DNA from 2 places in the Pseudomonas sp. DTU12.1 genome. Region 1 is predicted to be linked to the other one. Evidence: riboswitches for the same ligand, from Rfam matches in the RefSeq annotation. Region 1 holds a riboswitch; the other holds the start of a gene.
What was found. A riboswitch is a leader RNA that binds a small molecule or an ion and turns the genes downstream of it on or off. The one in region 1 is predicted to bind manganese.
Positions count from the first base shown of each region.

Region 1 (10,348 bases):
AACCACACACCCAGCACCAACAACCAGGCAAGGGCGATCCACAGCACCGGATAGGTCTGCCAAACCATCTGCTGCGAAATTTGTGCGTCTTCCAGGTAGCGCAACACGCTGGCGTTAAGCCGCACCCCAAGATAGGCGTAATGGCCGAAGTCGATGATGTACACCCAGCCGACGAAGCCCAGCGTCAGCAGCCAATAGCCCCGTGCCACAATGCGCAAGCCCGCAACGCGCACCAGGTTCCAGCGCGGCATCCACGCTAGCACCGCCAACGGCAACACCAGCAACACCGCCAGGCGCAGGTCGAAACGCAAGCCGATGCCCAGGGTGTCGAGCAACTGCCGGTTATCAGCGAACTGCGCCGGATCGATGCCGGAAAACCCCAGCACAAACACCAGCCGCAGCCCTGCAAACAGCAAGAACGCCAGACCTGTCGCCCCTACGCCATAGCGCAGTCGCCGCGATTGCAACCAACCCATCATTGACCTCTATGTAGTTTGACGCTCTTCACGCAGAGCACGCTGCCCGCCACCAGGCAATAGCCCACCAGCAGCGGATCGATCAGGTAGTCCCAGTAGTTTTCCGACGCTTTCAGGCGTAACGCAAAGGCCAGTGTGCCGAGCGCGAGCATCCACACGGCCAACGTATTGCGCAGCCACAACAGCCCCAAGGCGAGCAGCGCAACCAGCACAATCATCGGCCTTGGATTGAAGCCCCAGCGATAGGGATCAAAGTAAGTCAGGCCCATGGTGGCCGGGTACAACAGCGCCGCTAGCAGTCCAAACAGCACCAGCATCTGGGCACGCGCCCGAGGCTCTTGCGGCTCGACCAGCCCCAACCGCACCAGGCTTACCCAGCCCAGCAACACCAGGGTGCTGATTGCCAAATCATCGATAAAACTGCGCACATACGCCGCCAGCGGCAGGTCATTGAGGGGGATAAAACTGACCAACGCCAACCCTGGCAACAACCACGGGCGCCAGGGCTGTAGGCAACGCAACGACCCGAGCAGGACAAAACCCAGGAGGATGAACGTCAAATGGGCCTGCCACAGCATCATCATTACAGGCGCTCCGCCAGCCAGGCTTCGTTGAAGCTGACATGTTTGATAAAGGTGTTATTCCATGAATAAACCAGGTGATACACGCCGTCCTGGCCACGGCTGAAATACGGGTACTCGTACTCGAAATCACAGCCCCGAGGCTTGCACACCCGGTAATCCAGGTTACTGAGGAAACGCTGCTCCAACGGCAAGCGCCGTGCGCCGCTGGAGGCCCGAAAGCCGGCACCGATGATCGCCTTGTAGGCCTCGGGAGCGAAGGGTTGGCCAAGCGGATCCGGTGATTGATCCAACTCGATTACATTGCGCCAGTCATTGAGGTCCGCGTCGGTGCCATACAGGCTGAGTTTGAAGCGCCCGTCACGCAGGTCATTGAGCGCCACCAGCAAGCCGTTATCGGCAGTGCCGACCGCGGCCAGGGATGAGTTGGGATTGGCCGGTTCCAGAGGGTAAGGCTCACTCCAGGTCTGCCCGGCATCATCGGTGCGGCTGGCCAGCACGCGATGATGGGTATCGCCGGCATAACGCAGCATCGCCACCGCGCGACGTTCGTCCAGGGGCACGATGGTCGGCTGCAGCGAATGCTTGCCCCGGCTGATGCGGAATTTATCAATCACCGCGCCATCCGCGCTCAGGTACAAGTATTCGGAAAACTTACCCATGAGTTCGTGATAGACCGGCAAGCCAATCGAGCCGTCGGCATGAAAAACCGGCGCAGCACGCACCAGGGTGCTGACATTGAAAAACGGTGAGGTGATCAGTTGCCGGGGTGCAGACCAGTTGCGCCCCAGGTCTTCGGACACCATCACATTGATCGCGCTGGTCGCCCAGCCCCCCACCGACACCGACACATAGAACATCCACAGGCGCTGGTCCGGCGCCAGTGCAATCACCGGGTTGCCCAACTTGCGGATGTAGCGCCCGGTGCCATCGCGAGTCGACTCGCGGGTCGCCAACACATGCTCGGCGCCCCACTCCGTGGTATTGGCGTCGAACCGCGCAGTACGGATCTGCACGTCGGCGGCGCCTTCACGCGAGCCGGCAAACCACACGGCCATCAAGTCGCCTCCCGGCAATGCGGTAACCGACGACGAATGCACAAAGTCATCCAGTTGCGAGGACACGAACCGGCTGTTGTAGACCGGCTCGGCGCTAGCGGCCAAGGGCGTGGCAGGCCGGGCGAAAGGCGCCAGGACATGGGCCGGATGACTGCGCCAGGCCGCCCAGAAGACCAGGCAGAGCGCCAGGCTGGCGAGAATGAATTTCAAGCGAAAAGACAGCACGCGCATAGTGAGCTCATGGCAAATGCAGGGTGGGGAGTAGAGACAAGACAGCGGTGTCAGTGCGCAGAATCATCCGGCAACCGACGCCGGCGACCGGTCAGCATCGATAACGGCAGGTTGTCGCGTACCTGGAAGCTTTCAAACACGGCCGCTGCGATATGCAAGCACACCAGCACCAGCAGGCCATTGACCGCAGTTTCATGTACTTGCAGCGGCCAATCGGCGCCCCATAAGGCATCGACCTCCTCCATGGCCCAACCGCTCAAGCCCGCCGTCAACATCGCCAGGAGCATCAAAATCATCACCAATGCACCCAACGGCGAGTGACCGAGGCGATGCTCCGGGCGCCTGGTGCGCAGGGAACGCACATGGGCGGCGAGCCTTGCCGGGGTCGGCCAGAAGTCCGCCCAGCGCGCACTGCGTGGCCCGACAAATCCCCACAGCAGCCGTACCAGCAACCAGCCCATGGCGTAATAGCCGAGCCAGACATGCCAATCGTCGCCGCCCTCAGTGAAGAAGTAGTTGGCGACAAAGACCCCGGCGATGGACACGTGAAACAGCCTCACCAGCGGGTCCCACAGTGCTATGGAGTTGCCTGGCATCAGCCCTTGATCTCGGTCTTGACCGCTTTGCCGCTGACCGGGTCGTGGTAGATCTCGACCTTGCGCTTGTCCTTGTCGAACCCGTAGATCTCATAGCAGTTGCCATCGGTGATCTTGAACTTGCTGATCTCGTAGCCCTGGGCTTTCAACTGGTCCTGGAACGCCTGCGGGTCTTGCCATTGCGCGCGCTGCTCCGTGGTGCATTGCGGTCCGGCAAGGGCCAGGGGGCTGGCAACAATCAGCGACAACAACAGAATTTTGCGCATGGTGACACTCTCGCTCGTTGAGGAAGGTCTCACTGTGCAAAACCAAGCTTAATGAAGTCTTAGCTGGTAATGAGTGGTTACATGTTTCTCGTCGCCCGGCCTGCCACGCCCGTCTCGGCAGCGGCATGATGCCGCCGATATCACATCGGGAACACACCATGCGCCTATTGTTGGTCGAAGATGATCGGGCCCTCGGCCAAGGCATCCGCGTCGCCCTGAGCAGCGAGGGCTACACCCTGGACTGGTTGCACGACGGCGCCAGTGCGCTACATGCGTTACGCAGCGAAAGCTTCGATCTGCTGCTGCTCGACCTTGGCCTGCCGCGCCTCGACGGCCTGGCCCTGTTGCGTCAATTGCGCGATCGGCAACAGGACCTGCCGGTATTGATCCTGACCGCCCGCGACGGCACCGCCGAACGGATTGCCGGGCTGGATGCCGGCGCTGACGACTACCTGATCAAACCCTTCGATGTCGACGAACTCAAGGCCCGCATCCGCGCCTTGCTGCGGCGCAGCCAAGGCCGCGCGCAGCCACTGCTGGAGCATGCGGGCGTGTGCCTGGATCCGGTCGGCCAGCAGGTCACCTGGCACGGCAACCCGGTGGTGGTGACGCCGATGGAGTACCAGTTGCTCCATCAACTGTTGGCGCGCCCCGGCAACGTGGTGACCCGCGAACGCCTGTCCCGGGCCTTGTATGGTTGGCAGGAAAAGGTCGAGAGCAACACCCTGGAAGTGTTGATCCATAACCTGCGCAAAAAACTTTCGACCGAGCTGATCCGCACGGTGCGCGGCGTCGGGTATGTGATGGAGCTCAAGCCATGACCTCGATACGTACACGCATTCTGGTGCCGGTGCTGATCCTCGTTCTGCTGGGCGATGTGCTGATCAGTTGGCTGGTGCTGCGCGACAGCCACCACGAGATAGAAGAGGTGTATGACGCCCAGCTCGCGCAAAGTGCGCGCCTGCTGCAAGGGGTGCTGGCACAACGTGCGCCGGGGGACAACGATTGGAACCGGCTCTACCAGGCCTTCGACGCAGCCATGAGCCGCGTGGGCGACACTGGAGCAGCGCACCCTTACGAAACCCGCCTGACATTCCAGGTGTGGCGCACTGACGGCCAATTGCTGGTGCGCTCGGCCGAAGCCCCGGAACTGAAGGCACCACCGGCGACCCTCGGCGCCCACGACCTGATGGACAACGGCCACGACTGGTGCGCCTTCCTGCTCAAGGACCCACAGCAAGGACTGCTGATCTGGGTGGGCGAGCGTGATGACATTCGCCAGGACCTGATCCAGCGCATCGTCGGCCATACGCTGTGGCCCAGTGTGATTGGCGTGCCGCTGCTGGCCACCTTGATCTGGCTGACCATCGGCTGGGGGTTGCAGCCGTTGCGCGCAATGGCCCGTACCATCCGTGGACGCACTACCGAAACCCTCAAACCGCTCAATCTGCGTCCCCTGCCCCACGACCTCGAACCCATGCAGACCGCGCTCAATCGCCTGTTGCAACAGATCGACAACCTGCTGGCGCGAGAACGACGTTTTATCGCCGATGCCGCCCACGAGCTGCGCACGCCTCTGGCGATCCTGCGGATCCATGCGCAAAACGCCCAGATGGCCGGCACCCCACAGCAACGGGAGGAAGCCCTGGAGTTTCTGGTCAGCGCCGTCGACCGCGCCACGCGCATCGCCAGTCAGTTGCTGACCATGGCGCGTATCGAGCCGCACCTGGCCAACCCCGAGCGATGCGAAGTGGAACTGACCGAGCTGGTGCGGGAGGAACTGGCCGAACTGGCACCCCTGGCGCTGGCAAAGGATATCGAGCTGATCCTCGACAGCGACCACCACTGCCTGGTCAAGACCGACCCCATTGCCCTGGCCATCGCCCTTCAGAACCTGGTGACCAACGCCCTGAACTTCGCCCCGCCTGGCAGCGAGGTCAGGGTCCAAGTACAACCGCAAGGCTGCGGAGCGGTGTATATCAGCGTCGAGGATGCCGGCCCCGGTATCGATGAGGGTGAGTATGCGCGCCTGTTCGAGCGCTTCTACACCCAGGGGCACGGCAACGGCGCCGGGTTGGGACTGGCGATTGTGCAGATGATCGTCAACAAGATCGACAGCAGCCTGCAGTTGTACAACCTGCCCCAGGGCGGGCTATGCGCTGAACTGCGGATCAACCAAGGCGCGCCGCTTCATTCAAGTTGAGCGGCTTGCTGGCGGGCTTTGACGTTTTTTTCATGTGTGTGCGCATAAGATCCCGGACCTCGTTGGGGAGTAGCCTGCTTGTGAGCCTTTCGCAAGCGTTCGTATCAACATTCTCGGCAACCTGCCGTGGTACGAACACCTTTTGGTTGGTGAGACCAGCGACACATCCATGCCTAAAGTCGGGCGTGTGGTTGTGTCGTTGACTCATAGCCCGACTGGAAGATCACCCGTGAATCCTGTTTCCCTGATTCTCCTGGCCCTGGCCATGTCCACGGATGCCTTTGCCGCTGCTATCGGCAAAGGCTCAAGCCTGCACAAACCTCGCCTGGCCGAAGCGCTGCGCACCGGCCTGATTTTCGGCGTCATCGAAGCCATCACCCCGATCATCGGCTGGCTGATCGGCCAAGCCGCCACGCGCTGGGTGGAAAACTGGGACCACTGGATCGCCTTTACCTTGCTGGTGGTATTGGGCCTGCACATGATTTACAACGGCCTCAAGCATGAAGACGAGGCCGAAGAGAAAAGCGCCCAGCACTCCTTCCTGGTCCTCGCCGTCACCGCATTTGCCACCAGTATCGATGCCCTCGCGGTCGGTGTCGGCCTGGCGTTTGTCGATGTGAATATCTGGGTGGCCGCCGCCGCCATCGGCCTGGCGACCATGACCATGGTCACCATCGGCGTGATGCTCGGCCGGGTCCTGGGCACCGTGTTCGGCAAGCGCGCAGAGATCGTCGGCGGCGTGGTACTGATGATCGTCGGTGCAACGATTTTGTATGAGCACCTGTCCGTCTGACTCGCGACCTTGTACCCAGCAAAAGCCCCGTTAATCGGGGCTTTTGCTTTTGGGCGCAGATAGAATGTACCAAGCAGTTAATTAGCTTGCTATCATTACCCCCCTGGACCATCACCCTCGGGCTTTCTCGACATGAAACACACACACCGCGCCACTGGCGCCTCTCGATTCCTGTTGCTGGGCTTGGGCGTCATTATCGTCCTGCTCGGCGTGGCCTTGGCTGTCGGCGGCGCAAAACTGCTGAGCCTGGGAGGCTCGGGCTACTTCCTGGTCGGCGGCGTGGCCATGGCCATCGCGGGTCTGTTGATTGCACAGCGCAAACCGGCGGGTGCCTGGTTGTTCGCTGCCTTTCTGCTCGGCACTGCCGTGTGGGCTGTATTGGATGTAGGCCTGGTGTTCTGGCCACTGTTTTCGCGGCTGTTCATGTTCGCCGTTATTGGCCTGGCGGTAGCGCTGGTCTATCCGTGGCTGGCACCGGCCGCAGGCCGTGGTGCCTACGGTGTAGCGGGCGTGCTGGCGGTGGCATTGGCCGTGGCGGCGGGCAATATGTTTGTCGCCCACCCCAGCGTCGCACCAAACGGCGATGGCCCAGGCTTGACACCCGTTGCGCCGGCAGAGGCGCAGAAGGACTGGGCACACTACGGCAACACCGAAGGCGGCAGCCGTTTTGCCGCCCTGGACCAGATCAATCGCAGCAACGTCGACAAGCTCAAGGTGGCCTGGACCTATCGCACCGGTGATGTGGCCATCAGCGACGGCAACGGCGCCGAAGATCAACTCACGCCCCTGCAGATCGGCAACAAGGTGTTTATCTGCACGCCCCATAACAACCTGATCGCGCTGGATGCCGACACCGGCAAAGAGCTGTGGAAGAACAGCATCAACGCCCAATCGGCGGTATGGCAGCGCTGCCGTGGCATGGCCTATTTCGACGCCAGTGCGCCCATCGCCCAACCGACCCAGGCCAACAGCTCGCCGATCATTGCCGCCAGCGTGCCCGCCGGTGCGCAATGCCAGCGACGCCTGTTGACCAATACCATCGATGCACGGCTGATTGCGGTGGATGCCGATACTGGTGAGTTCTGCGAAGGCTTTGGCAACCACGGCCAAGTGGATCTGAAAGCCGGCCTGGGCAACGTGCCGGACAGCTATTACCAGCTGTCCTCGGCGCCCTTGATGGCCGGCACCACCGTGGTGGTTGGCGGGCGCGTCGCCGATAACGTCCAGACCGATATGCCAGGCGGCGTGATCCGCGGTTTTGATGTGATCAGCGGGCAAATGCGCTGGGCGTTCGACCCGGGCAACCCTGAAGACAAGCAAGCGCCTGCCGCAGACAGTACCTATGTGCGCAGCACCCCCAACAGCTGGGCGCCGATGTCCTATGACCCGCTGATGAATACTGTATTCCTGCCGATGGGCAGCTCGTCCACCGATATCTATGGTGTCGAACGCACCCAGCTCAACCACAAATACGGCGCCTCCGTACTGGCGCTGGACGCCTCCACCGGTGAAGAAAAGTGGGTGTACCAGACCGTCCACAACGACCTCTGGGACTTCGACCTGCCGATGCAACCGAGCCTGATCGACTTCACCCTGGCCGACGGCAAGACCGTACCGGCCGTGGTGATCGGCACCAAGGCCGGGCAGATGTATGTACTGGACCGCGCCACCGGCAAGCCGCTGACCGCTGTAGAAGAAGTGCCCGTCAAGGCTGCCAATATTCCCAATGAGCCATACTCCCCCACCCAGCCAAGGTCCGTGGGCATGCCGCAGATCGGCGCGCAAACCCTGAGCGAATCGGACATGTGGGGCGCAACCCCCTATGACCAGTTGCTGTGCCGCATCGACTTCAAAAGCATGCGCTACGAAGGCTTGTACACCGCACCGGGTACCGATAAGTCACTGAGCTTCCCGGGTTCCCTGGGCGGTATGAACTGGGGCAGCATTTCCACCGACCCGGTGCATGGCTTTATCTTCGTCAACGATATGCGCCTGGGCCTGTGGATCCAGATGATCCCGTCGCAGAACAAGGCCCAGACCTCCTCCGGTGGTGAAGCGCTGAACACCGGGATGGGCGCGGTCCCGCTCAAGGGCACGCCCTACGCCGTGAACAAGAACCGCTTCCTGTCGGTGGCCGGCATTCCGTGCCAGGCACCGCCATTCGGCACCTTGACCGCCATCGACATGAAAACCCAGAAAATTGCCTGGCAAGTACCCGTTGGCACGGTTGAAGACACCGGCCCGCTGGGCATTCGCATGCACCTGCCGATCAAGGTGGGCCTGCCGACCCTGGGCGGTACCCTGTCCACCCAGGGCGGCCTGGTGTTTATCGCCGGCACCCAGGACTTCTACCTGCGCGCCTTCAACAGCGCCAATGGCGAGGAAGCCTGGAAAGCCCGCCTGCCCGTGGGCAGCCAGGGTGGGCCGATGACTTACGTGTCACCCAAGACCGGCAAGCAATATGTGGTCATCACGGCCGGTGGCGCGCGCCAGTCCACCGACCGTGGCGACTACGTAATCGCCTACGCCCTGCCTTGAGCCCCACGCGGCGCGTATGCGCCGCTGTTTGAAGGTGGGAGCCGGACTTCCCGGCTCCCACTGATAGTGTGATTTTTCCAGGAAGACCTCGCGTTGAATACTCTCTCTATCCGCTTGCTCGGCAGCCTGCTGCTGGGCGCCATATTGCCCGCCTACGGCAGCACCCTCACCGGCGACTGGGGTGGGCTGCGCCATCAGCTCGACGAGCAAGGCATCAAGTTCACCGGCGACTACAGCGGCGAAACCGCCTATAACGCCCATGGCGGCCAGCATCGTTCGGCGCGTTACTCGCAAAACATCAAGCTTGGCGTGCAGCTGGACCTGGGCAAACTGTATGGCCTGCACAACGGTGACAAGATCCAACTGACGGTCAACGACCGCCGTGGCAATAGCGCCTCCGAGGATCTGGTGGGCAACCGCCTGCCGATCCAGGAAAACTACGGTGGGCTCTACACCCGCCTTACCGAGTTGAGTTATGAGCGCACCCTGTTCACCCCGGCGCTGAACCTCAAGCTCGGTTATATGGCCATGGGCAACGATCTGGGCGGCCTCGACAGCGGGATCCTGTGCAACTTCATGAACGCCGGTTTCTGCGGGCACCCGCTGAACATGTCCGGCGGCAGCGGTTGGACCAACTACCCCAACGCACACCTGGGCGCGCGGGTGAAGTATGACTTTTCGCCGGCCTGGCAATTGCGCGTGGCGGCGTTCAATGTCGACCCGCAAAGCAACGGCAACTCCAGCCGCGCCTGGCATGTGGGGCCCAAGCACACCACCGGCACCGTAGTGCCCATCGAACTGGTCTACAAGCACGCCAGCGAACTGCCCGGCGAGTACAAGCTCGGCTATTACTACGACAGCTCCAACGTGCAACGCATCGGCAGCGATAAACACGTCAGCGGCCGCGGTGGCCATTATCTGCTGATCGACCAGGCCCTGTGGAACTCCCAGACCTCGGAGGGCCGCACCTTGCATGCGTTCGGCCAGTACTCGGCCGCGAGCAAGGCAGCGTCGCCATTCAGCCGCTGGTACGGCGCCGGCCTGGTGCTGTACAAACCGTTCGCCGGCCGGCCACGGGACACCGTTGCCCTGGGATATGGCCGTGCGGTGCCCAACCCACGCAGCCGCGATGTGCTGCAACAGGCCGCAGAAGCCAGCGACAATGCTTTCCCCAACCTGGACAGTGCCGAACAGTTGCTCGAACTGAGTTACGGCTACCAAGCCACGCCTTGGCTGATCCTGCGCCCGGATGTGCAGTACATCATTGAACCGGGGGCGTTTTCCGGGGAGAAGATCGACAACGCGCTGATACTGGGCCTGCAAGTGAAGGCGACGTTCTGAAGCGCAAGCTTTCAGGCAGTTGAATTAAGCTTGATCCGGGTTATCCGGTTGGAACACGATGGCGGACTTGAACCGTTGACGAAAGGACTGTCGCAATGTTCCCACTGGATATCTGGCTGACCTATAGCGCTGCCTGCCTGTTATTGGTGCTCTCCCCCGGACCGGACAATCTGCTGGCAATCGCCAGGGGCCTGAGCCAAGGGCGTATGGCCGCAGCCATTTCGGGGATCGCGTCAGGCACCGGGATTCTGTTTCACGTGGCTAC
Region 1 covers NZ_CP045254.1:2,921,672-2,932,019, reverse strand. The annotation lists gene GDV60_RS12795 (LTA synthase family protein) at 1-476, opposite strand, end outside; gene GDV60_RS12790 (hypothetical protein) at 476-1,060, opposite strand; gene GDV60_RS12785 (exo-alpha-sialidase) at 1,060-2,346, opposite strand; gene GDV60_RS12780 (cytochrome b/b6 domain-containing protein) at 2,397-2,942, opposite strand; gene GDV60_RS12775 (PepSY domain-containing protein) at 2,942-3,208, opposite strand; gene GDV60_RS12770 (response regulator) at 3,367-4,029, shown strand; gene GDV60_RS12765 (sensor histidine kinase) at 4,026-5,411, shown strand; yybP-ykoY riboswitch at 5,464-5,635, shown strand; gene mntP (manganese efflux pump MntP) at 5,641-6,204, shown strand; gene GDV60_RS12755 (glucose/quinate/shikimate family membrane-bound PQQ-dependent dehydrogenase) at 6,337-8,742, shown strand; gene GDV60_RS12750 (carbohydrate porin) at 8,851-10,083, shown strand; gene GDV60_RS12745 (LysE family translocator) at 10,179-10,348, shown strand, end outside.

Region 2 (10,348 bases), 2.2 Mb from region 1:
GCCAACTGCGGGCCTGGCGGCAAGATCTTTGTCTACAGTGGGCTGATCGACACGCTCAAGTTGACCGATGATGAATTGGCCGCGGTCATGGGCCATGAAATTGCCCACGCCCTGCGTGAACATGGCCGTGAAGCCATGTCCAAGGCCTATGGCATCGAGATGGCCAAGCAAGGCGCCGGCGCATTGCTGGGCCTGGGCCAGGACAGCATGGCGCTGGCCGACACGGTGGCCAACTACGGCATGACCTTGCCCAACAGCCGCAGCAATGAAAACGAAGCCGACCTGATTGGCCTGGAACTGTCGGCCCGCGCCGGTTACAACCCGAACGCCGCGATCACGCTGTGGAACAAGATGGCCAAGGCCTCGGAAGGCGCACCGCCTGAATTCATGAGCACCCACCCGGCCTCCAGCAGCCGGATCGCTTCGCTGCAGGCGGCGATTCCCAAGGTGATGCCGCTTTACCAACAGGCCAAGAAGTCCTGATAGCTCGGACTGTGTGAAGCGCCAAATGTGGGAGCTGGCTTGCCTGCGATAGCGGTGTATCAGTTACATATTTATCAACTGAGCCACTGTTATCGCGGGCAAGCCCGCACACCACATCAGATCCAGCCGCTGCTTTGCATGGCCTTGTACACCGCCACCAGCGCCAGGATGAAGAACGCCGAGGCCGCCAGGCGCCGAATCAGGGTCAATGGCAGTTTCTCTGCCGCGAAATTCCCCGCCAGAACCACCGGCACGTTGGCAATCAGCATCCCTAAGGTGGTGCCGATAATCACCAGCCACAACTCCGGATATTGCGCCGCCAGCATCACTGTGGCGATCTGCGTCTTGTCACCGATTTCCGCGATAAAGAACGCAATCAGTGTGGTCAGGAACGGCCCGAACTTGCGTGAGGTGCTGGCCTCGTCATCGTCGAGTTTGTCTGGCACCAGGGTCCACAAGGCCGTGGCGCAGAAGCTCGCGGCGAGGATCCAGTGCAGCACCGCGTCCGAGAAGAAACTGCCAAACCAGGCGCCCACGGCACCGGCGGCGGCGTGGTTGGCCAGGGTCGCGGCGATGATGCCGGCGATGATCGGCCATGGTTTGCGAAAGCGTGCGGCAAGAATAAGCGCGAGCAACTGCGTCTTGTCGCCGATTTCGGCCAAGGCAACGATTGCGGTAGGAACGAGAAGTGAATCCAGCATCAGGTAGGTTTCCAGGGGCGGGTCGACACGGCTATGACACGTACAGCCTTCCCGCCCCGGGTAAGGTGTGCGTGTCATAGGTCTTGTCAAACCCCGGTCCGTCTGTGCGGACTCCTGGGTCGCATACGCCATGGTCTGCTGACCAAGTATGTTGACGTATGCCGGACGAGCATGTTGCTCGTGGGAGACTACTCCCCTAGGACGGAGCGGATTCTGCCTTGGCAAAATCCATTCGGCAAGCCTTCTTTTTCAAACGCCCGTCAGCCGCGCTTGGCGCGGTAGATGCGAAAACCCTGGCCCTCAGCCTTGACTGCGCAGACGCCCAGATGCTCTTCGATCAGCGGTTGATACTTCAGGAAGCTATTGGCAACTAGCCGAAGTTCGCCGCCGTTTTTCAGATGTTGGCGTGCTTTTCGCAGCAGGTTTTCCGTTGCGAAATAGTCCGTATGCACCCCGACATGGAACGGCGGGTTGCTCAGAATCGCATCCAGGCCCATGGGCGCGGCGTCGATGCCATCGCCGGTCAGCACGTCGCCTTCCAGGCCATTGGCCTCCAGTGTCAGGCGACTGCTGGCGGTGGCGAAGGCGTCCACATCAAGCAGCGTCACGGTGTTGTGCGGGTAGCGCCGCTTGACCGCCGCGCCCAGCACGCCGGCGCCACAGCCGAAGTCCAGCAGATGACCGCTGGGCAGTTTGTCCAGGTGTTCCAGCAACAGTGCGGTGCCGCGATCCAGGCGGCCATGGCTGAACACGCCCGGCAGGCTGACGACCTTGAGCGGGCCGTCGGCCAGTGGCACTTCAAAGACTTGGGCCAGGCTCGCCAGTTCGGGGGCTGGCGGGGCGTCGGCCACGGTAGCCAGCCACAGTTGGCAGTGCCGCGCATTGTCGAGCTTGCGTGGTTTGCCAAAGGCGTTCAGTTGCTTGGCGGCGCTTTCGATGCCGCCGCGTTTTTCGCCCACCAGGTACAGTTCGGCGCCCGGCAGACGGGCGGCCACGGCCTTGAGGATGTAATCAGCCAGGTCCTTGGACTTGGGCAGGAACACCACCGCCGTATCGAATGCGCGATCCGGCACATTCACCCCGAAATGGCTGCGCTCGGCAAACCGTGCATCCAGCGCCGCCTGGTCGCCGGCATGCCAGCACCAGCCATGGGCATTGGGCAGCCGCCCCAGCAGGTCGTCGGCGGGCAGGCCGGCCAGCAACACGTTGCCTTGAAAAAGTTCGGCCTGACGAAGCAGTACTTCACTGCGCGGATCCATGGTCTGCTCCCTGAAAAAGGAGCGCAGTTTATCAACTGACGACGCGCTGCGGTGCGCCGCTGAAAAAGCCTCGGGCGTTTTCGGTCAATTGGCCGACGATCCGTTGCCGCGCCTCGCGACTGCCCCAGGCACTGTGGGGGGTGATGATCAGCCGCGGGATGTCGCCGGCCAGCAGTGGGTTGCCGGTGGTCGGCGGTTCGACGCTCAGCACATCGGTGGCCGCGCCGCCCAGATGACCGCCGCGCAAGGCATCGGCCAAGGCTTGTTCATCGATCAGGCCACCGCGTGCGGTGTTGACCACAAACGCGCCCGGCTTGAGCAGCGCCAACTCGCGGGCACCGATAAAGTGACGCGTGTGTTCATTGAGCGGGCAATGCAGGGTCAGGGCGTCGATTTGCGGCAGCAGTTCATCCAGCGGTACCCGATCTGCACGGGCCGGGCGGCCAGGAATGGCTCCCAGCACCACGCGCATACCAAAGGCTTCGGCCAGGCGCGCGACGGCGCCGCCCAGTTCGCCGTGGCCGAGCAAACCCAGGGTTTTACCTTCCAGCTCGACAATCGGGTAATCCAGCAGGCAGAACTGCTTGGCTTGCTGCCACAGACCGGCGTCGACGTCTTTTTGATAGTCCTTCAGGCGTGTGGCGAGGTTGAGCAGCAGCATGATCGTATGTTGCGCCACCGAAGGTGTGCCGTAGCCCTGGCAGTTACTTACGGTAATACCCTGGGCACGGGCGGCGGCCAGGTCGACGTTGTTGGTGCCGGTGGCGGCGATCAGGATCAGCTTCAGGTCGGGGCAGGCGGCCAGGGTCTGGGCGTTGAGCAGGATCTTGTTACTGATCGCTACCTGGGCACCTTGCAGGCGCTCGACCACCTGGTCCGCCGAGGTCTGCTCGCACAGCTGCAAGTCGCTGAAAACTTCCCGCAACTCGCTGAGGTCAAGGTCCCCCTGGTCCAGGGAAGGGTGATCAAGGAAGACGGCGCGGCGATTGTTCGTCATCAACTGTACCTTTTGCGACAGGGTTCGAAGGCGTAATCTGCCGAGCCTACCAGATGAAATAATCAGTTACTTCTTGGAGTGTGCATGTACCTCACCGAGTTTTTGACCGTGGCGTTGATTCACCTGCTGGCCGTGGCCAGTCCCGGGCCGGACTTTGCCGTGGTGGTACGCGAGAGCGTGACCCATGGCCGCCGCGCGGGTACCTGGACGGCGCTGGGCGTCGGCTCGGCGATTTTCCTGCATGTCGGCTACTCGCTGCTCGGTATCGGCTTGATCGTGTCCCAGTCCATCGTGCTGTTCAACGCCCTGAAATGGGCTGCGGCAGCCTACCTGCTGTACATCGGCTTCAAGGCCCTGCGTGCGCAACCGGCCAAGCCTGCCAGTGAAGAAGACCTGCACCGCGAAGTGGGCGAGCGCACTGCCCGCGGCGCCTTTACCTCGGGCTTTGTGACCAATGGCTTGAACCCCAAGGCCACGCTGTTTTTCCTGTCGCTGTTCACCGTGGTGATCAACCCCCACACGCCGCTGGCGATCCAGGCCGGTTATGGCCTGTACCTGGCCGTGGCCACCGCCCTGTGGTTTTGCATGGTGGCAATGCTGTTCAGCCAACAACGCGTGCGCGCCGGCTTTGCGCGCATGGGCCATTGGTTTGACCGGAGCATGGGCGCAGTGCTGATTGCTATCGGTGTAAAAGTGGCCCTCACTGAGCGCTAGGCGCGTCATCGGCTGAATGAATGCTGGCGCAAAGCTAGCATTCATCCCGCTCTGCAAATCATTCCTTCGGCTGATTTGGCCGGCGTGCAAGGTCTCTACAGTGCAAATCCTTTAGCCAAGACCGTGCAGTCATAAAAAGGGATTCGTATGTTGCAGACTCGTGTTATCCCGCCCGCAGAAGGCGCCTACCAATACCCGCTGTTGATCAAGCGCCTGTTGATGTCGGGTGCCCGCTACGAGAAAACCCGGGAAATCGTCTACCGCGACAAGCTGCGCTACACCTACCCGACCCTGATCGAACGTGTCGCCCGCCTGGCCAACGTGCTGACCGCAGCCGGGGTCAAGGCCGGTGATACCGTGGCCGTGATGGACTGGGACAGCCACCGTTACCTGGAGTGCATGTTCGCCATCCCGATGATTGGCGCGGTGATCCACACCATTAACGTGCGCCTGTCGCCGGAGCAGATCCTCTACACGATGAACCACGCCGAAGACCGCTTTGTGTTGGTCAACAGCGAGTTCGTCGGGTTGTACCAGGCCATTGCCGGGCAGTTGACCACGGTCGACAAGACCTTGCTGTTGACCGATGGCGACGAGAAAACCGCCGACCTGCCCAACCTGGTGGGTGAGTATGAAACCCTGTTGGCCGCCGCCAGTACTCAATACACCTTCGAGGACTTCGACGAGCATTCGGTGGCCACCACCTTCTACACCACCGGCACCACCGGTAACCCCAAGGGTGTGTATTTCACCCATCGTCAGTTGGTGCTGCACACCATCGGCGTGGCGACCATCATGGGCAGCGTCGACAGCGTGCGCTTGCTCGGCACCAACGACGTGTACATGCCGATTACGCCGATGTTCCATGTGCACGCCTGGGGCTTGCCCTATGTGGCGACCATGCTCGGCCTGAAGCAGGTCTACCCGGGCCGCTACGACCCGGAATACCTGGTGGAGTTGTGGCGCAAGGAAAAGGTCACGTTCTCCCACTGCGTGCCGACCATCCTGCAGATGGTGCTTAACGCCAAGGCCGCCCAAGGCGTGGATTTTGGCGGCTGGAAAATCGTGATTGGTGGCAGCGCACTCAACCGTTCGTTGTATGAAGCGGCCAAGGCCCGTGGCATCCAGTTGACCGCAGCCTATGGCATGTCCGAGACCGGGCCGCTGGTGTCCTGTGCCCATCTCAATGAAGAACTGATGGCCGGCAGCGAAGACGAGCGCACGACCTATCGGATCAAGGCCGGTGTGCCCGGGCCGTTGGTGGAAGCTGCGATCATCGACGGGGCTGGCAACTTCCTGCCGGCCGATGGCGAGTCCCAGGGCGAACTGGTGCTGCGTGCGCCGTGGCTCAGCGAAGGCTATTTCAACGAGCCGCAGAAGGGCGCCGAGCTCTGGGAAGGCGGCTGGATGCACACGGGCGACGTGGCCACCCTGGATGCCTTTGGTGTGATCGATATTCGTGATCGCATCAAGGACGTGATCAAGACTGGCGGCGAGTGGATTTCGTCCCTGGCCCTCGAAGACCTGGTCAGCCGTCACCCGGCGGTACGCGAAGTAGCGGTGGTGGGGATTGCCGACCCGCAGTGGGGCGAGCGCCCGTTTGCGCTGTTGGTGGTCCGTGAAGGGCACGGGATTGGCGCCCGTGAACTCAAGGAACACCTCAAGCCGTATGTCGAGCAGGGCCACTTGAGCAAGTGGGCAATCCCCAGTCAGATTGCCATTGTTACGGAAATTCCCAAGACCAGCGTCGGCAAGCTGGACAAGAAGCGTATCCGTATCGACATCGTCGAATGGCAGGCCAATAACAGCACCTTCCTCTCCACGCTCTGACCCTTTGCGCCGTGCCCGTTCGGGCACGGCAATGCTCTATCACAAGCCTTCGCCTTGTCATTTCCCAGATTTGAGCCATCCTCTCTCGCGTCAGCCTTCGCTGACATGGCGAAAGGGCTGTTGCAGACGGGTTGGTGATGCAAATCACACTTTAGAGGGATCAAGCGATACCCCCTGCTGGCTATAGTCCCTCCCAGAGTTTTTCAAGGATGCGGCGCTGCGGTCCTGGGTGGTACGGCGGCTGTCTGGCATTGGAATCGTTGTATTCCGGCCGTTACAAGCGTGTTTGAAAAGGCTCACTGCCATAACAATAAAATGCACATGGAGTAGCGTCGATGACCTCAGTAAATCAGTTCTGGCGCCGGGCGAGATTGCCCCTGGCGGTCAGTCTTGCCTCGACCCTCGCCGGGCCCGCATTCGGCGTCAGTTTCAACATCGGTGAAGTCGAAGGCAGCTTCGACTCATCCCTGTCGGTGGGGGCCAGCTGGAGCACGGCCAAGCCCGATCGCGACCTGATTGGTGTCAACAACGGTGGCAAGGGCCTGTCGCAGACCTCCGATGACGGTCACTTGAACTTCAAGCGTGGGGAGACGTTCTCGAAGATTTTCAAGGGTATCCATGACCTGGAGCTGAAGTACGGCGATACCGGTGTGTTTGTGCGTGGCAAGTATTGGTATGACTTTGAACTCAAGGATGAGAGCCGCGAGTTCAAGGACATCAGCGATCACAACCGCAAAGAGGGCGCCAAGTCTTCTGGCGGGCAGATCCTCGATGCGTTCATCTACCACAACTACTCAATTGCCGATGCGCCGGGTTCGGTGCGGTTCGGTAAGCAAGTCGTGAGCTGGGGTGAAAGTACTTTCATCGGCGGCGGTATCAACTCCGTCAACCCGATCGACGTGTCTGCGTTCCGTCGTCCGGGCGCCGAAATCAAGGAAGGCCTGATTCCGGTCAACATGTTCTACGTGTCGCAATCCTTGACCGATAACCTGTCGGCAGAAGCCTTCTATCAATTGGAATGGGACCAGACGATCACCGACAACTGCGGCACATTCTTCTCCCAGCCCGATGTGATTGCCGACGGCTGCAGCGACAACTTGCGCTTGCTCAGCAAGCGTTCAGTGGTCGCGGCGGGCGGTGGCTTGCCGTTGATGAACGCGTTTGGCGTGAACATCAATGAAGAGGGTGTACTGGTCAAGCGTGGCCCTGATCGCGATGCACGCGACAGCGGTCAGTTCGGCGTGGCCATGCACTACAACTTTGAGCCGCTGGACACTGAGTTCGGTGCTTACTTCATGAACTATCACAGCCGCGCGCCGATTTTCAGCGCCCGGGGCGCCTCTGCGGCGACCTACGCGGCCGCTAACGCGTTGACGACTGTGCCCGGTGCCAGTCAGTTGCGTCCTCTGATTGTGGCCGGCAACTCCAGCTACTTTGTCGAGTACCCGGAGGACATCCGGCTGTATGGCTTGAGCTTCTCCACCACGCTGGCGACAGGGACCGCATGGAGCGGTGAGTTGAGCTATCGGCCGAATGCGCCGGTGCAACTCAATACCACCGATATTCTGTATGCGGGCGTAACACCGCTGTTGGGCCTGGGGGCGGCTTCGCCACTCAAAGGCTCTGCTGACCAGGATCTGAACGGCTACCGGCGTAAGGAAGTTACCCAGTTCCAGACGACCTTCACGCACTTCTTCGATCAAGTGATGGGAGCAAGTCGCTTGACGTTGGTCGGTGAAGTGGGTGTGACCCATGTCGGTGGCCTGGAAAGCAGTAACAAAGCGCGTTACGGACGTGACCCGGTGTATGGCCCAGGGCAAGGCGCCCTCTGTGCAACGCTTAACTCCGGCACCATCGCCGGCGCCGGGCCTGGCACCGATGCCAGCAACCGTACCGCCAATTGCAACAACGACGGCTTCACCACCGCCACTTCCTGGGGCTACCGCGGTCGTGCGATCTGGGAATACCCGGATGTCTTCGCTGGTGTGAACCTCAAGCCTAACGTGGCGTGGTCCCATGACGTGAACGGTTACTCGCCAGGTCCTGGCGGCAACTTCGAAGAAGGTCGCAAAGCGGTGAGCCTGGGGCTGGACGCGGAATACCAGAACACCTACACCGCGAGCCTGGCCTACACCAACTTCTTTGGTGGCGACTACAACACCTCGGTTGACCGCGATTTCGTGGCCCTGAGTTTCGGCGCGAACTTCTAAGCACACTGCATTTCAGGAAGACCAGAACATGAAAATAACCAAAAGTCTGTTGCACGTGGGTGTGCTGGGACTGTCGATCATGGCCAGCAGCGTCATGGCGGCCGTCTCGGCGGATGAAGCCGCCAAGCTGGGCACCACGCTGACCCCGATGGGCGCGGAAATGGCCGGCAACGCTGCCGGCACCATCCCTGCCTGGAAAGCCCTGCCAACCAACGCCGGCGCCGTGGATGCCAAGGGCTTCCTGGCCAACCCCTATGCCAGCGAGCAACCGCAGTTCACCATCACCGCGCAGAACGTCGAGCAGTACAAAGACAAGCTGGCGCCGGGGCAGTACGCGATGTTCAAGCGCTACCCCGAAACCTTCAAGATGCCGGTGTACACCACCCATCGCGGCGCCACAGTGCCGGCCGAAGTGTTCGCCTCCATCAAGAAAAACGCCACCAGCACCAACCTGGTAGGTGGCGGTAACGGCCTGGAAAACTTCGAGACTGCGATTCCGTTCCCGATCCCTAAAAGCGGGGTCGAGGTGATCTGGAACCACATCACCCGTTATCGCGGCGGCAGCGTGACGCGCCTGGTGACCCAGGCCACGCCGCAGGCCAACGGCTCGTACAGCCTGGTGTACTTCCAGGATCAGTTCGTGTTCCGCGACAAGATGAAGGACTACGATCCGGCCAATCCGGGCAACATCCTGTTCTACTTCAAGCAGCAAGTGACTGCACCGGCGCGTCTGGCCGGTGGCGTATTGCTGGTACACGAGACCCTGGACCAGGTGAAGGAGCCACGCGCGGCATGGGTCTACAACGCCGGCCAGCGCCGTGTGCGTCGTGCACCGCAAGTGTCCTATGACGGGCCGGGTACCGCTGCCGATGGCCTGCGGACCTCCGACAACCTCGACATGTACAACGGCGCGCCGGATCGTTACGACTGGAAGCTGGAAGGCAAGAAGGAAATCTACATCGCCTCCAACAGCTACAAGCTCGACGATCCGAAGCTCAAGTACGCCGACATCATCAAGGCCGGCCACATCAACCAGGACCTGGCACGTTATGAACTGCGCCGCGTCTGGCACGTGGTCGCGACCCTGAAGGAAGGCCAGCGTCATATCTACGCCAAACGTGACTTCTATATCGACGAAGACACCTGGCAAGCAGCCGTGATCGACCACTACGACGGTCGTGGCCAACTGTGGCGCGTGGCCGAAGCCCATGGCGAGAACTACTACGACAAGCAAGTGCCGTGGTACGCCCTCGAAACCCTCTACGACCTGCAGTCCGGCCGTTACCTGGCACTGGGCATGAAGAACGAAGAGAAGAAGGCCTATGACTTCGGCTTTACGGCCACTACCAAAGACTTCACCCCGGCAGCCCTGCGCCAAGAGGGTGTTCGCTAACGTGCAGTAAACACGTTGGCCTCTGTAGGAGCTGGCTTGCCAGCGATGGCATCACCTCGGTCTATCTGACATACCGAGGCGATGCCATCGCAGGCAAGCCAGCTCCTACATTTGTTTGGGGGGCCTGAACATCGCTGGTTATTTCTTGTTGTAGTCTTTTTCAGACAAATGTTGCAAAGATCTACAAAGCTGCTGCTTTTAACGCTAGTCTGCCGACATCTGCAATGCCGACCACAGCCTACTACAAGAGCCCGGCGATGACTGATCTGTCCCGAATCCAAGGGCCTGCCAGTGCGGTAATCCCCACGCTGGAAGGGCGCTTCTATCGACCCCCGCTGCCTGATGGCTATGTGCTGCGCCCGCGCCTGTGCGAGCGTTTGAGCGCGGGCCTGGATGGCCGTTTGCTGCTAGTCAGCGCGCCAGCCGGGTTTGGCAAAAGCTCGCTGGCGGTGGAGTTTTGCCAAAGCCTGCCCGATCACTGGCAAAGCCTGTGGCTGGGTCTCAGTTCGCGGGACAGTGATCCGGGACGTTTCCTTGAGCGTCTGCTGGAAGGTCTGCAACAGTATTTCCCGCAGGTAGGCAACCAGGCCCTGGGCCTGTTGAAAATGCGCCAGCGCCATCAACCGTTTGCCTTTGAAGAGTGGCTCGATGGCCTGCTCGATGAACTAACCGTCTGCCTTTCCACCCGCGCGCCCTTGTTGCTGGTGCTGGATGACTATCACCTGGCCCAGGGCCCGGTGCTGGATCGCTGCCTGCAGTTT
Region 2 covers NZ_CP045254.1:5,077,419-5,087,766, reverse strand. The annotation lists gene GDV60_RS22445 (M48 family metallopeptidase) at 1-483, shown strand, start outside; gene GDV60_RS22440 (TMEM165/GDT1 family protein) at 600-1,184, opposite strand; yybP-ykoY riboswitch at 1,274-1,393, opposite strand; gene GDV60_RS22435 (class I SAM-dependent methyltransferase) at 1,445-2,443, opposite strand; gene GDV60_RS22430 (2-hydroxyacid dehydrogenase) at 2,475-3,440, opposite strand; gene GDV60_RS22425 (LysE family translocator) at 3,525-4,154, shown strand; gene GDV60_RS22420 (fatty acid--CoA ligase) at 4,302-5,984, shown strand; gene GDV60_RS22415 (DUF1302 domain-containing protein) at 6,320-8,194, shown strand; gene GDV60_RS22410 (DUF1329 domain-containing protein) at 8,223-9,587, shown strand; gene GDV60_RS22405 (LuxR C-terminal-related transcriptional regulator) at 9,845-10,348, shown strand, end outside.
Region 2: linked by a shared signal. The riboswitch ahead of GDV60_RS22440 (TMEM165/GDT1 family protein) and the one ahead of mntP (manganese efflux pump MntP) in region 1 are both predicted to bind manganese.